One region of the Bradyrhizobium sp. NP1 genome, then DNA from elsewhere that is predicted to be linked to it. Evidence: predicted binding sites of a transcription regulator. Region 1 holds the regulator's gene; the other holds the start of a gene.
The links. The regulator HrcA, encoded in region 1, represses chaperone genes, less so after heat shock. The targets are predictions, from matches to a motif close to GTTAGCACTCNCNNNNNGNGAGTGCTAAC.
Positions count from the first base shown of each region.

Region 1 (5,931 bases):
CGGTCAGCCTCATATAGGAGGGGGGTATGGGCCCGCAAGGACCGGACGCAACCTTGAGGCATGAAATCATTGGACCTTTGAAAGATCATACCGCCCGAATCGTTGGGCATCGCCCGCCTCCCGAGGGAGGAACGCAAGGCGAAAGGGGACGTCGGCCTGCCCTGTTGCAGGGCCCGCAAAACCGTTAAAAGCGGCCCGGTCCGAATCCCGCGAGGGGCTGCGGCCGACCACCGGCCAAGGGATTCGGGCCAAAGATCCCGCAAAGGATCGCGCAAAGGATCAAGCCAGACAGGTTCTTCATGATGCCCTTTCGACTATTGACCGCGGTCGTTCTTCTCGTCGCCGCCGCTTCGACCGCATTTGCAGCCGATCCCGTTTTTCCCCCGGGGTCCCGGATCGGCATGACGCCGCTGGTCGGCCTCGCCCCGGCCAAGGGCTTTGCCGGCTTCGAAACCGAGGATCACGGCGTGAAGATCCTGATCGCGGAGCTTCCGGCCGAGGCCTATGGCGAAGTGACGAATGCGTTCAAAGCTAATCCGGCAGGCACGGGGGGCATCCGTCCGGAGAGCCTCGAGACCGGATCGGGCCTTGCCTACTACACCGTCGAGAATGGCAAGGACGGCGCCACCAATGTGCGTCGCTATTCGATGATCCTGTCGGGCGGGACTTTCTCCGGCTATGTCGCCGCGCAGGTCCCCGAGAATGCCGGCAAGATCTACACCGACGATGCGATCCGGCAGATGTTCGCCTCCGCCACGGTCCGCAAGGAAGTGCCGGTCGACGAGCAGCTCGGCCTGATGCCGTTCAAGGTCACCGAGCTCGGCGGCTTCAAGAACGTCCGCACGCTGGCCACCGGCGCCGCCCTCATTCTCGCCGACAATGACGAGGTCAAAGGCTTCGAGCCGGCGCCCTTCATGGTGATCGGCATCATCGGCGCGACCGCAGCCCAGCCCGACGATCGCGGGCGCTTCGCAGCGCAGGCGGCGACGCAAATCCCCGGCGTGCGCGACGCGCGGATCACGATGTCGGAACCGATCCGCATTGACGGTCAGCCCGCCTACGAGACGCGGATCGACGCCATCAGCGGCAAGGACAACACCCAGGTGACTGTGGTGCAGTGGCTGAAGTTCGGCTCATCGAGCGCGCTGCGCATCATCGGCAGCTCGCCGCGCGATCAATGGTCGAGCGCCTTCCCGCGGTTCCGTGCCGTCCGCGACGGCATCCAGCCGCGGAGCTGATGGGCAATCGCACGCGGCTGCGGCCGGCGCGATCCGCTTTACGCCTGGTGTGTCGGTTCAGAAATTCGCTTCATTTATCGGCGAGTGCGTCAGGAGAATTTCTGAACCAAAACCACACTAGAATCTTAGGATTCCTGGTGTCCTTCGAATGCGAAGTTCGCTTAAGAGGTTGCCGCGAAATGATGCGAACTTCGGATTCGGCACACTGCCGGGTGAGCTGATTCGCTGACGCCGCGCTGAACCGGACGGGGAGACGCAACATGTGGGATCGAAGACGGATTCTGGCAGGTCTCGGCGTCGGCGCGGCGTCAGGCGTATCGCGGCGGGCGTGGGCGGCAACGCCGATCAGGCCGGACGAGGCGTCAGCGCTGCTGGTGATCGACGTGCAGAACTGCTTCCTGCCCGGCGGCAGCCTTGCAGTGAAGGACGGGGATCAGGTCGTTCCCGTCATCAACAAGATCGCCAGAAGCTTCGCCAATGTGGTGCTCACGCAGGATTGGCACACGCAAGCGCATGTCTCCTTCGCTTCCAGCCATCCCGGCAAGAAGCCGTTCGAGACCATCGATCTGCCCTACGGCAAGCAGGTGCTGTGGCCGGACCACTGTGTGCAGGGCTCGGAAGGCGCGGCTCTGTCGAAGGATCTCTCGATCCCGCAGGCGGAGCTGATCATCCGCAAGGGCTTTCACAAGGACGTCGACAGCTATTCGGCCTTCACCGAGGCCGACGGCAAGACCACGACGGGGCTCGCCGCCTATCTGAAGGCGCGCCAGGTGAAGCGGGTTTTCGTGGCCGGCCTCGCCACCGATTTCTGCGTCGCCTGGACCGCGCTCGATGCCCGCAAGGCGGACTTTGAAACCTATGTGGTGGAGGACGCCTGTCGCGGCATCGACACCCAGGGCTCGCTCGCCAAGGCCTGGACCGACATGGCCAAGGCCGGCGTCAAGCGCATCCAGTCGAGCGACCTCGCGGCCTGAAGGCGCGCCGCCGGCGAGCGCCGGATCAGTTTGCGGTATCGACCGCCGGCGCCGCTTTCGCGCCGCCCTTGGCGACGCCGACCATTGCCGGCCGGAGCACCCGGTCGCCGATCATGTAGCCGGCCTGCACGACGTGAACCACGGTGCCCGCGGGGACCGACGGATCGGGAACCTCGTACATGGCCTGCTGGAAGTTCGGGTCGAACTTTTCGCCCATGGGATCGAACTTCTTCACGCCGTGTTTCTCGAGCGCATTGAGCAGCGAGCGCTCGGTCAATTCGACGCCTTCGATCAGCGCCTTCAGCCCGGGATCGGCGGCCGCCTTGGCCTCGGCGGGAACCGCATCGAGCGCGCGCTGCAGATTGTCGGCGATATCGAGCACATCGCGCGCAAAACCGGTAATGCCGTAGGTCCGCGCATCGGCTACCTCGCGGCTGGTGCGCTTGCGCAGGTTCTCCATCTCCGCCAGCGTCCGCAGCATCCTGTCGCGCGCGTCGGCCGCTTCCTTGGCGAGCGCTTCGACCGACGCCGGCTCGGGATCGTCAGGCATCACATAGGGCTTGGAAACCCTGGGCTCGTTGGCCTGCGCCGGATTGTCCGGATCATTCTTCTGCAGGTCGGGATCGGTCATGACTGGCCCTTTTGAAAATCGCCTGGATCAAGCTCATCGTGAATGGATGTCGGCCGGGATATCGTGCTTTAGCCGAAGAAAATCAAGCGCCATGGGTCCCGATCCGGGGACCTCAGCCGCCGAGCAGCCGGCTGACGATGCGCGCAGCATAGTCCACGGTCGGGATCACCCTGGCATAATTGAGACGCGTGGGCCCGATCACGCCGAGCACGCCGACGATGCGGCCGGCGCCGTCGCTATAGGGCGCCACGATGGTGGAAGATCCCGACAGCGAGAACAGCTTGTTCTCCGACCCGATGAAGATCCGCACGCCATCGGCATGTTCGGCGCGCCCCAGAAGGTCGACCACGCCGCGCTTGGTCTCGAGATCGTCGAACAGCGATTTGATCCGCTCGAGATCGTCAAGTGCGTGCAGATCCTCCAGGAGGTTGGCGTGGCCGCGCACGATCAACTGGCGGTCCTCGCTCTCGCCGCCGGACCAGCCTGCAACGCCGGCCGCGATCACCTTTTGCGTCAGTTGGTCGAGCTCGGCGCGGTCCTGCGCCAGCGCGGTTTCAAGCTCCAGCCGCGCCTCTGCCAGCGTGCGTCCGCGAATCCGCGCATTGAGGAAATTGGTCGCTTCCGTCAGGGCCGAGGAGGGAACGCCGGGCGGCAGCGCCAGCACCCGGTTTTCGACCTGGCCGTCTTCGGCCACCAAGACCGCCAGCGCACGCGCAGGTTCCAGCCGCACGAACTCGATGTGCTTGAGCCTTGCATTCGATTTCGCGGTCAGCACCACGGCGGCGGCCCGGGTCAGGCCGGACAGCCGGGTCAGCGCCTCGTCGAGCGCCGCCTCCACCGATTGCGCCCGGCCGACGGAGGCCAATTGCCCCTCGATCGACTGCCGCTCGGCTTCGCTGAGATCGCCGAGCTGCATCAGGGCATCGACGAAGAAACGCAAGCCGAGCTCGGTCGGCAGCCGGCCGGCCGAGGTGTGCGGCGCATAGATCAGGCCGAGCTGCTCGAGGTCGGCCATCACGTTGCGCACCGAGGCCGGCGACAGCGGCACGGTGATCAGGCGTGAAATATTGCGCGAGCCGACCGGTTCGCCGGTCGCGAGGTAGCTTTCGACGATTTGACGAAAAATGTCGCGCGACCGCTCATTGAGCTGGGCGAGCCCAGCGCGCGGTGTGATCAGACCAATCGGATCGTGTTGGGCCACTGAACAACTTGCTCCCTCGCAAACACCCTCGGAGCGCGATGGGCAGGGACGATATCGCCGTCGCGCTTGGGCGCCTCGCCTCGGTTCCGGAAACCGACCCGCAGCGTCCGGATCAGGCTGTAATTTGTCGATCCTCCGGCCCGCTGACAAGCAGGCATCGGGCTTAACGGTCTTGCCGCTGGCCGTTCTCCCACCTACAAGCACCGCAGGCAAAGCGCCCTTTGCCGCACTTTCTGGAGGATTCCCATGCGGCCAAGCCGCCGTGCACCCGATGAACTGCGCGCCGTGTCGCTGGAGCGGGGCGTCGTCAAATATGCGGAGGGTTCCTGCCTCGTCAAATTCGGCGACACGCATGTGCTGGTCACCGCGACGCTGGAGGAACGCCTGCCGCCCTGGCTGAGGGGCCAGGGCCGGGGCTGGGTCACGGCCGAATACGGCATGCTGCCGCGCGCGACCCTGGAACGCACGCGCCGGGAGGCCACCGCCGGCAAGCAGGGCGGGCGCACCGTCGAGATCCAGCGCCTGATCGGCCGATCGCTGCGCGCCGCCATCGACCTCGAGGCCCTGGGCGAGCGCCAGATCACCATCGATTGCGACGTGCTGCAGGCCGACGGCGGCACCCGCACCGCCTCGATCACCGGCGGCTGGGTCGCACTCGCCGACTGCATCGGCTGGATGAAGGCGCGCAATATGATCAAGGCCGAGGTGCTGCGCGCCAATGTCGCAGCGATCTCCTGCGGCATCTACGACGGCACGCCCGTGCTCGACCTCGACTATGCCGAGGACTCGGACGCCGACACCGACGCCAATTTCGTGATGACCGGCGACGGCCGCATCATCGAGGTGCAGGGCACCGCGGAGAAGACCCCGTTCACGCAGGAGGAGTTCCTGGCGCTGATGGCGCTGGCCAAGAAGGGCGTGACGCGGCTGGTCGACCTGCAGAAGCTCGCGGTCGCATAATCTTTCCAACCATGCACCGCAAAATCACAGGCAGGCTCGTCATCGCGACCCACAATCCCGGCAAGCTCGCCGAGATGCAGGAGCTGCTGGCGCCGCACGGGGTCGAAGCGGTCTCCGCCGGCGAGGTCGGCCTGACCGAGCCGGAGGAGACCGGCGACAGTTTCCGCGCCAATGCAATGATCAAGGCGGTGGCGGCGGCGAACGCGGCGCGGCTTCCCGCCTTTGCCGACGATTCGGGGATCGTGGTCGAGGCGCTCGATGGCGCGCCCGGCATCTTCTCGGCGCGCTGGGCCGGGCCGGACAAGGATTTTGGCGCCGCCATGACACGGATCGAGCGGCTGCTGCAGGAGCGCGGCGCCTCCACGCCGGACAAGCGCAGGGCGCATTTCGTGTCCGCGCTGTGCGTCGCCTGGCCCGACGGGCACCTCGAAGAGGTCGAGGCCCGCGTCGACGGAACGCTGGTGTGGCCGCCGCGCGGAACGGCCGGATTCGGCTACGATCCGATGTTCATGCCGGACGGTTTTGCGCGTACCTTCGGCGAGATGACCAGCATCGAGAAACACGGCCTGCCGCCGCTGGGGCTCGGCCTCTCGCACCGTGCCCGCGCTTTCGTCAAGCTTGCGGAGATCTGCCTTGAGCCGCGCTGACCAGGAAGCCTTTGGCGTCTACGTGCATTGGCCGTTCTGCCTGTCGAAGTGTCCGTACTGCGATTTCAACAGCCATGTCCGCCATGCCGCGATCGACGAGGACCGCTTCGCGCGGGCTTTTGCCGCGGAGATCGAAACCATGGCCGCGCGCACGGGTGCGCGCACGGTGACCTCGATCTTCCTCGGCGGCGGCACTCCGTCTCTGATGCAACCGAAGACGGTCGGCGCGATCCTCGATGCGATCGGCAGGCATTGGCAGGTCGCAAGCGACGCCGAGGTG
Region 1 is NZ_CP127385.1:167,711-173,641, forward strand. It holds gene QOU61_RS00775 (hypothetical protein) at 300-1,238, shown strand; gene pncA (bifunctional nicotinamidase/pyrazinamidase) at 1,499-2,212, shown strand; gene grpE (nucleotide exchange factor GrpE) at 2,238-2,843, opposite strand; gene hrcA (heat-inducible transcriptional repressor HrcA) at 2,956-4,044, opposite strand; gene rph (ribonuclease PH) at 4,291-5,004, shown strand; gene rdgB (RdgB/HAM1 family non-canonical purine NTP pyrophosphatase) at 5,016-5,651, shown strand; gene hemW (radical SAM family heme chaperone HemW) at 5,638-5,931, shown strand, end outside.

Region 2 (5,931 bases), 1.3 Mb from region 1:
CGCCCATGCCGCCGCCGCCGGGCATCGCCGGCGCCGCCGGCTCCTTCGGCATCTCGGCCACCATCGCTTCCGTGGTCACCAGCAGGCCGGCGACGGAGGAGGCGTCCTGCAGCGCAGTGCGCACCACCTTGGCCGGATCGATGATGCCCTTGGCGACCATGTCGACATATTCCTCGGTCTGGGCGTCGAAGCCGAACGTCTCCGACTTGTCCTCGAGGATCTTGCCGACCACGATCGAGCCCTCGACCCCGGCATTCTCCGAGATCTGGCGGATCGGGGCTTCCAGCGCCTTCAGCACGATGTTGATGCCGGCCTGGACGTCCGCATTGTCGTTGTGGATGCGGCCGACCGCCTTCTTGGCGCGCAGCAGCGCGACGCCGCCGCCCGGCACGATGCCTTCCTGAACGGCCGCGCGGGTGGCGTTGAGCGCGTCCTCGACGCGGTCCTTCTTCTCCTTGACCTCGACCTCGGTCGCGCCGCCGACGCGGATCACCGCGACGCCGCCGGCGAGCTTGGCCAGCCGCTCCTGCAGCTTCTCGCGATCGTAGTCGGAGGTGGTCTCCTCGATCTGCGCCTTGATCTGGGCGACGCGGGCCTCGATGTCCTTCTTCTTGCCGGCGCCGTTGACGATCGTGGTGTTCTCCTTGTCGATCACCACCTTGCGGGCGCGGCCGAGCATGTTCAGCGTGACGCCTTCGAGCTTCATGCCGAGCTCGTCGGAGATCAGCTGGCCGCCGGTCAGGATCGCGATGTCCTCGAGCATGGCCTTGCGGCGATCGCCGAAGCCCGGCGCCTTGACGGCGGCGACCTTCAGGCCGCCGCGCAGGCGGTTGACGACCAGCGTCGCCAGCGCCTCGCCCTCGACGTCCTCGGCGATGATGACGAGCGGACGGCCCGACTGCACCACCGCTTCCAGCACCGGCAGCATGGCCTGCAGGCCGGAGAGCTTCTTCTCGTGCAGGAGCACGTAGGCGTCCTCGAGCTCGGCGGTCATCTTCTCGGCATTGGTAACGAAGTAGGGCGACAGGTAGCCGCGGTCGAACTTCATGCCTTCGACGATGTCGACTTCCGTCTCCAGCGACTTGTTCTCCTCGACGGTGATGACGCCCTCGTTGCCGACCTTCTGCATCGCCTGCGCGATCATCTTGCCGATCGCAGTGTCGCCGTTGGCCGAGATGGTGCCGACCTGGGCGACTTCCGAGGAGGAGGCGACCGGCTTGGCGCGCTTCTCGATGTCCTTGACCACGGCGGCGACCGCGATGTTGATGCCGCGCTTGAGATCCATCGGGTTCATGCCGGCCGCGACCGACTTGCCGCCCTCGCGCACGATCGCCTGGGCCAGCACGGTCGCCGTGGTGGTGCCGTCACCGGCGGTGTCGTTGGTCTTGGAAGCGACCTCGCGCAGCATCTGCGCGCCCATGTTCTCGAATTTGTCCTCGAGCTCGATCTCCTTGGCGACGGTGACGCCGTCCTTGGTGATGCGCGGAGCGCCGAAGCTCTTCTCGATGACGACATTGCGGCCCTTGGGGCCGAGCGTGACCTTCACGGCGTTGGCGAGAATGTCGACGCCGCGCAGCATGCGGTCGCGCGCGTCGCCGGCAAATTTTACTTCCTTGGCAGCCATTAATTTTACTCCTCGAATAGCTGGTCGGTGAGGGGATTGGGTTTTTCGTCATTGCCGGGCGAAAGCGCGAAGCTCGTCCTCGCGCAGGCGGCCCGGCAATCCATCCTCGTTGAGGGAGTGATGGATGCCCGGATCAGGTCCGGGCATGACAATAGAGAGTGCGGAGAGATATCAGTGCTGCGGCTTAGGCCAGCACGCCCATGATGTCGGACTCCTTCATGATCAGGAGTTCCTCGCCGTCGATCTTGACCTCGGTGCCCGACCATTTGCCGAACAGCACGCGGTCGCCGACCTTGAGATCGATCGGGATCAGCTTGCCGGTCTCGTCGCGGCCGCCGGGGCCGACTGCGGTGATTTCGCCCTGCGACGGCTTTTCCTTGACCGTGTCGGGGATGATGATGCCGCCCTTGGTCTTCTCTTCGGCATCGAGGCGCTTGACCACGACGCGGTCATGCAGCGGACGAAATCTGGTTTTAGCCATGACGTTTCCCTTTTGGAGACTCAGTTGTCAGATCGGTTGGGCTCGCGGTCCGTACCGGCGCCGGCCCGGGCCGAAATGGTTCGCGTTTAGCAATCGCAGTCTGGGAGTGCTAATGTGCGCGCTCGAAATATGGCCTGGCGCCGATCCTGTCAAGGAAGGAAGGGGTTAAGGGCTTGGTGAGGGCGATATAGGATGCTCTGGGAAACCAAATCGGAGCGGCGGCGTAATTTACCCGACGTCATTGCTCCGACAACAGTTTTGCGCTTGGCTGCGGGACGGGTGCGGCCACTTTGCTCGGGGGATAGCATGGTCAGTTCATTTCGTGTGCGGGCGATCGCCAATTGGGGGGTCGTCGGAGCGCTCACGATATTCCTGGGAGCATGCTCCAGCTTCAGCGGCTTCAGCTTCTCGCCGTCTTCGCCCGCGCCTGCACCGGAGCCGGGCGTCGCGCCGGAGATGCCCGCCACCATCCGCTCCGACGAGATCGTCGGGCGCTGGGGGCTTGCCTCGTACCAGAACCCCGCCGACCGGGCTCGCACCGAGAAGGCCGCGCTTGCGCAGTGCAAGCAGCCTTACGTGATCGGGGCCGGCCAGTCCGGCGGCGTGATCATGCACCTGGCCGACCAGGCCACGCCGCAGGAACTGCGCCTGAAGGGCTCGCCGGGCGGCAAGAACTTTATCGGCCCGTCGGGGCCGGCCGGCGGCGAGCAGGACCGTGAGATCGTCTCCTTCGACGGCCGCGTGCTGGTCACCCGCTTCGTCGACAAGGATGCCGCGACGCGCTACGGCAACATGGTCTATGTGCGCTGCGGGCCGCGCGCATAGGTTCAAGAGAACCCTTGGTGCCACATCGCCCCGGAATGACGGACCAAAACAGAAACGCCGGCCCTAAAGGCCGGCGTTTTCGTTTTCGAAATTTGAGACGACTCAGTTGAACAGGGCGTCGATGTCGTCCTGCGAGGCGTGACCGACGTCGCCGTCGAGCTTCGGTCCGTTCAACAGCCGCGCGTCGCCTTCGCGGGTGTCGACGATCGGCGGCGCATGCGCCTTGATCGCGTCGACGCCGCCCCAGATCTCCATCATGGCGTTGATGTGCCGCTCGATGAACTTCATCGTGTTCATCACCTTGCTGATGCGCTGGCCGGTCAGGTCCTGGAAATTGCAGGCCTCGAAGATCGAAACCACGCGCTCCTGGATTTCCTCGCTGAGCAGCTTCTGCTGATCGAAGGAGATGCTCTTGGAGAGGGCGGTGGCGGCCTGGTCGATCGACTCGGTGGCTTCGAGGATCTGTTGCGTGGCCTGTTCGGTGCCGCCGACGACCGCGCCGAGCTCGCCGTTGACCTTGGCCATCTCCTGGCCGTCGAAGCTCTTGCCATGCAGCACCGCGATCTCGCGCTTGGTGCGGCTGATCGCGTCGTGAATCAGGTCGAGCTCGACCTTGAGCTTCTCGCACTGCTCGATCTGCGCGCGATAGGTGTCAAGCAGCGCCTGGGTCTCGGCTTCGCGCACGACCGGCGCAGCTGCTGGCGAGGGCGCGGCGGCGCTGCCGGGATGCGCCATCTGGGCGCGGATGGCGCGCAGCTCGGCCATGATCGCGTGGTGCATTGAACCGGCATCGCCATTGTCGATTTCGGGCGTCGGCACCTCGCCGACAAAGGCTTCTTCGATACGAAAACGTTTGCGATGCACTGGCATGAATTCTTCCTCCCACCCTCGCGACGCAAAGTCTTAGACCAGCGCGATTTAACATCCCGTTTCCGTGCGGAACTGCCGGCGGGCGGGCGCGGGCGGGGCGCATAGAAGCGGTTAACCATGCCGCTTTCGCCTTCACCGAAAATAAACGCTGTCCGCGAAATCCCGCGGGTGTTGACGACGTGGTGAATCGAAACGCCCGTTTCGTTTACCAAACCGATGCGGTTTTGATCTTTTATTCACCGCGTGCAGGGCACGCATGAGCCGCGCCCGGGCGCACGAACAGAGTAAGACGAAACAGTACAGAGTACGTCGATGTTCAAGAAAATGTCCCTGGCGCTCGCCGGCGCCTGCTTCCTCGGCGCGGGATTGGACCCGGCCGCAGCCTTCGACGCGGCGGTGCCGCGCGAGCCCACCGTGATCTACGCCCGTCAGCCCGCACAGCCCGCGCCGGTGCGCACGGCATCGAACATGGGCGGCGGCTTCATCGAATTCCTGTTCGGCGACGGGCCTGGGCAGGCGCCTGCCTATCAGCAGCAGCCGGTCTATCAGCAGCAGCCCGCCTATGGCGCGCCGCTGCTGCTGCCGGCGGACCCGCAGCAGCAGAGCATGATCGACCGGCAGCAAGCGATCGATCCGGCGCAGCGGCCGTTCGACCCGAGATACGAGAAGCAGCTCGTCGACTATTCCGGTCACGAGCGCGCCGGCACCATCGTGGTCGATACGCCGAACAAGTTCCTCTATCTGGTGCAGGGTGACGGCAAGGCCTTGCGCTACGGCATCGGCGTCGGACGGCCCGGCTTCACCTGGTCGGGTGTCAAGGCGATCTCCGCCAAGCGCGAATGGCCGGACTGGACGCCGCCGGCTGAAATGCTGGCGCGCCGGCCGGACCTGCCGCGCCACATGGAGGGCGGCCCGCAAAATCCGCTCGGCGCACGCGCGATGTATCTCGGCTCCTCGCTCTACCGCATCCACGGCTCCAACGAGCCCTGGACCATCGGCACCAACGTCTCGTCGGGCTGCATCCGGATGCGCAACGAGGATGTCATCGACCTTTACGGACGCGTCGGCGTCGGCACCAGGGTCATCGTCATCTGATCGCTGCTTTCGCCGCATCAAGCAAAACGGCCGCCTCAAAAGGCGGCCGTCATGCTTTCAGGAACGTGTGTTGTCAGGCGTAGTCGCTGCCGCCGTCGTCACTGTCGAATCCGTCGCCGTCATCGTCGTCGTAATCGTGGTCGGTGTCGGCGGTGTCGAACAGGCCGCTGCGCTGGTCGGCATCAGAGTTCGCGTCGCGCTGGCCCGAGCGGCCGACGTCGTCGATCCCGGCGTCATGCGCCAGCGTGCTGCCGGACTGATCGCTCCAGGGGGTCGATGAGCTCGCGCCGACCCGGCCGGCATCGGCCACGCCCAAATGCGAACCGCCCATCATCGAGCGGATGCCGTTGAGCAGCAGCGAGCCGCCGACCATGCCGGCCGCCGCCGCGGCCGCGGTCCCCAGGAACGAGCCGCCGCCGCCTAACGGCGGCTGCGGGCCGCCATAGCCTTGACCATAGGAGCCTTGACCGTAGGAGCCTTGGCCATAGGCGCCCTGGCCATACTGACCTTGGCCGGGACCCTGACCTTGGCCGTACTGGCCCTGGTCGTAGGGTCCGCCCGCCTGCGACTGCTGCAGCACCTGGCCTGAGTTCCACACCGGGCGGTTTTGCGCCGGCGGCGGAACGTTCGGCACGGAGCCCTTCGACTGGTTGGTCCCGAAGATCGTATCGCGCATCGAATCGAGGAAGCCGCCAGGCTGGCCTTGCTGCGGCGCCTGCGTCTGTTGCAGCGCCTGTTCCAGTTCCTCGATCCTCTGGTTGGCGCGCCTGAGCGCCTCGTCCTGCAACAGTGCGGTCTGCACCAGCGCATAGGCCGCATTCGGCGCTTTTCTCAGGCCTTGCGCGACCGCATTGGCCGCATCCGGATCGCGTGGCGCATCCTCCAGCCTTGCAAGCCGGTCGAAGAGATCGTCAACCAATTGGCGTTCCTGCGGTGTCATGGCGGTTCTCCTCCTGCTCCGTTGCCGAAGTTCGCGAAGCGCGGAAGGAATCTAAGGCGGTTTCGCCACACAGGTAGTGCGGACAGGATTAAATTT
Region 2 is NZ_CP127385.1:1,502,689-1,508,619, forward strand. It holds gene groL (chaperonin GroEL) at 1-1,624, opposite strand, end outside; gene QOU61_RS07140 (co-chaperone GroES) at 1,809-2,105, opposite strand; gene QOU61_RS07145 (hypothetical protein) at 2,412-2,930, shown strand; gene QOU61_RS07150 (protein phosphatase CheZ) at 3,033-3,800, opposite strand; gene QOU61_RS07155 (L,D-transpeptidase) at 4,113-4,895, shown strand; gene QOU61_RS07160 (DUF2076 domain-containing protein) at 4,969-5,835, opposite strand.
Region 2: the regulator HrcA is predicted to act here: its motif matches at 2,191-2,219, upstream of QOU61_RS07140 (co-chaperone GroES).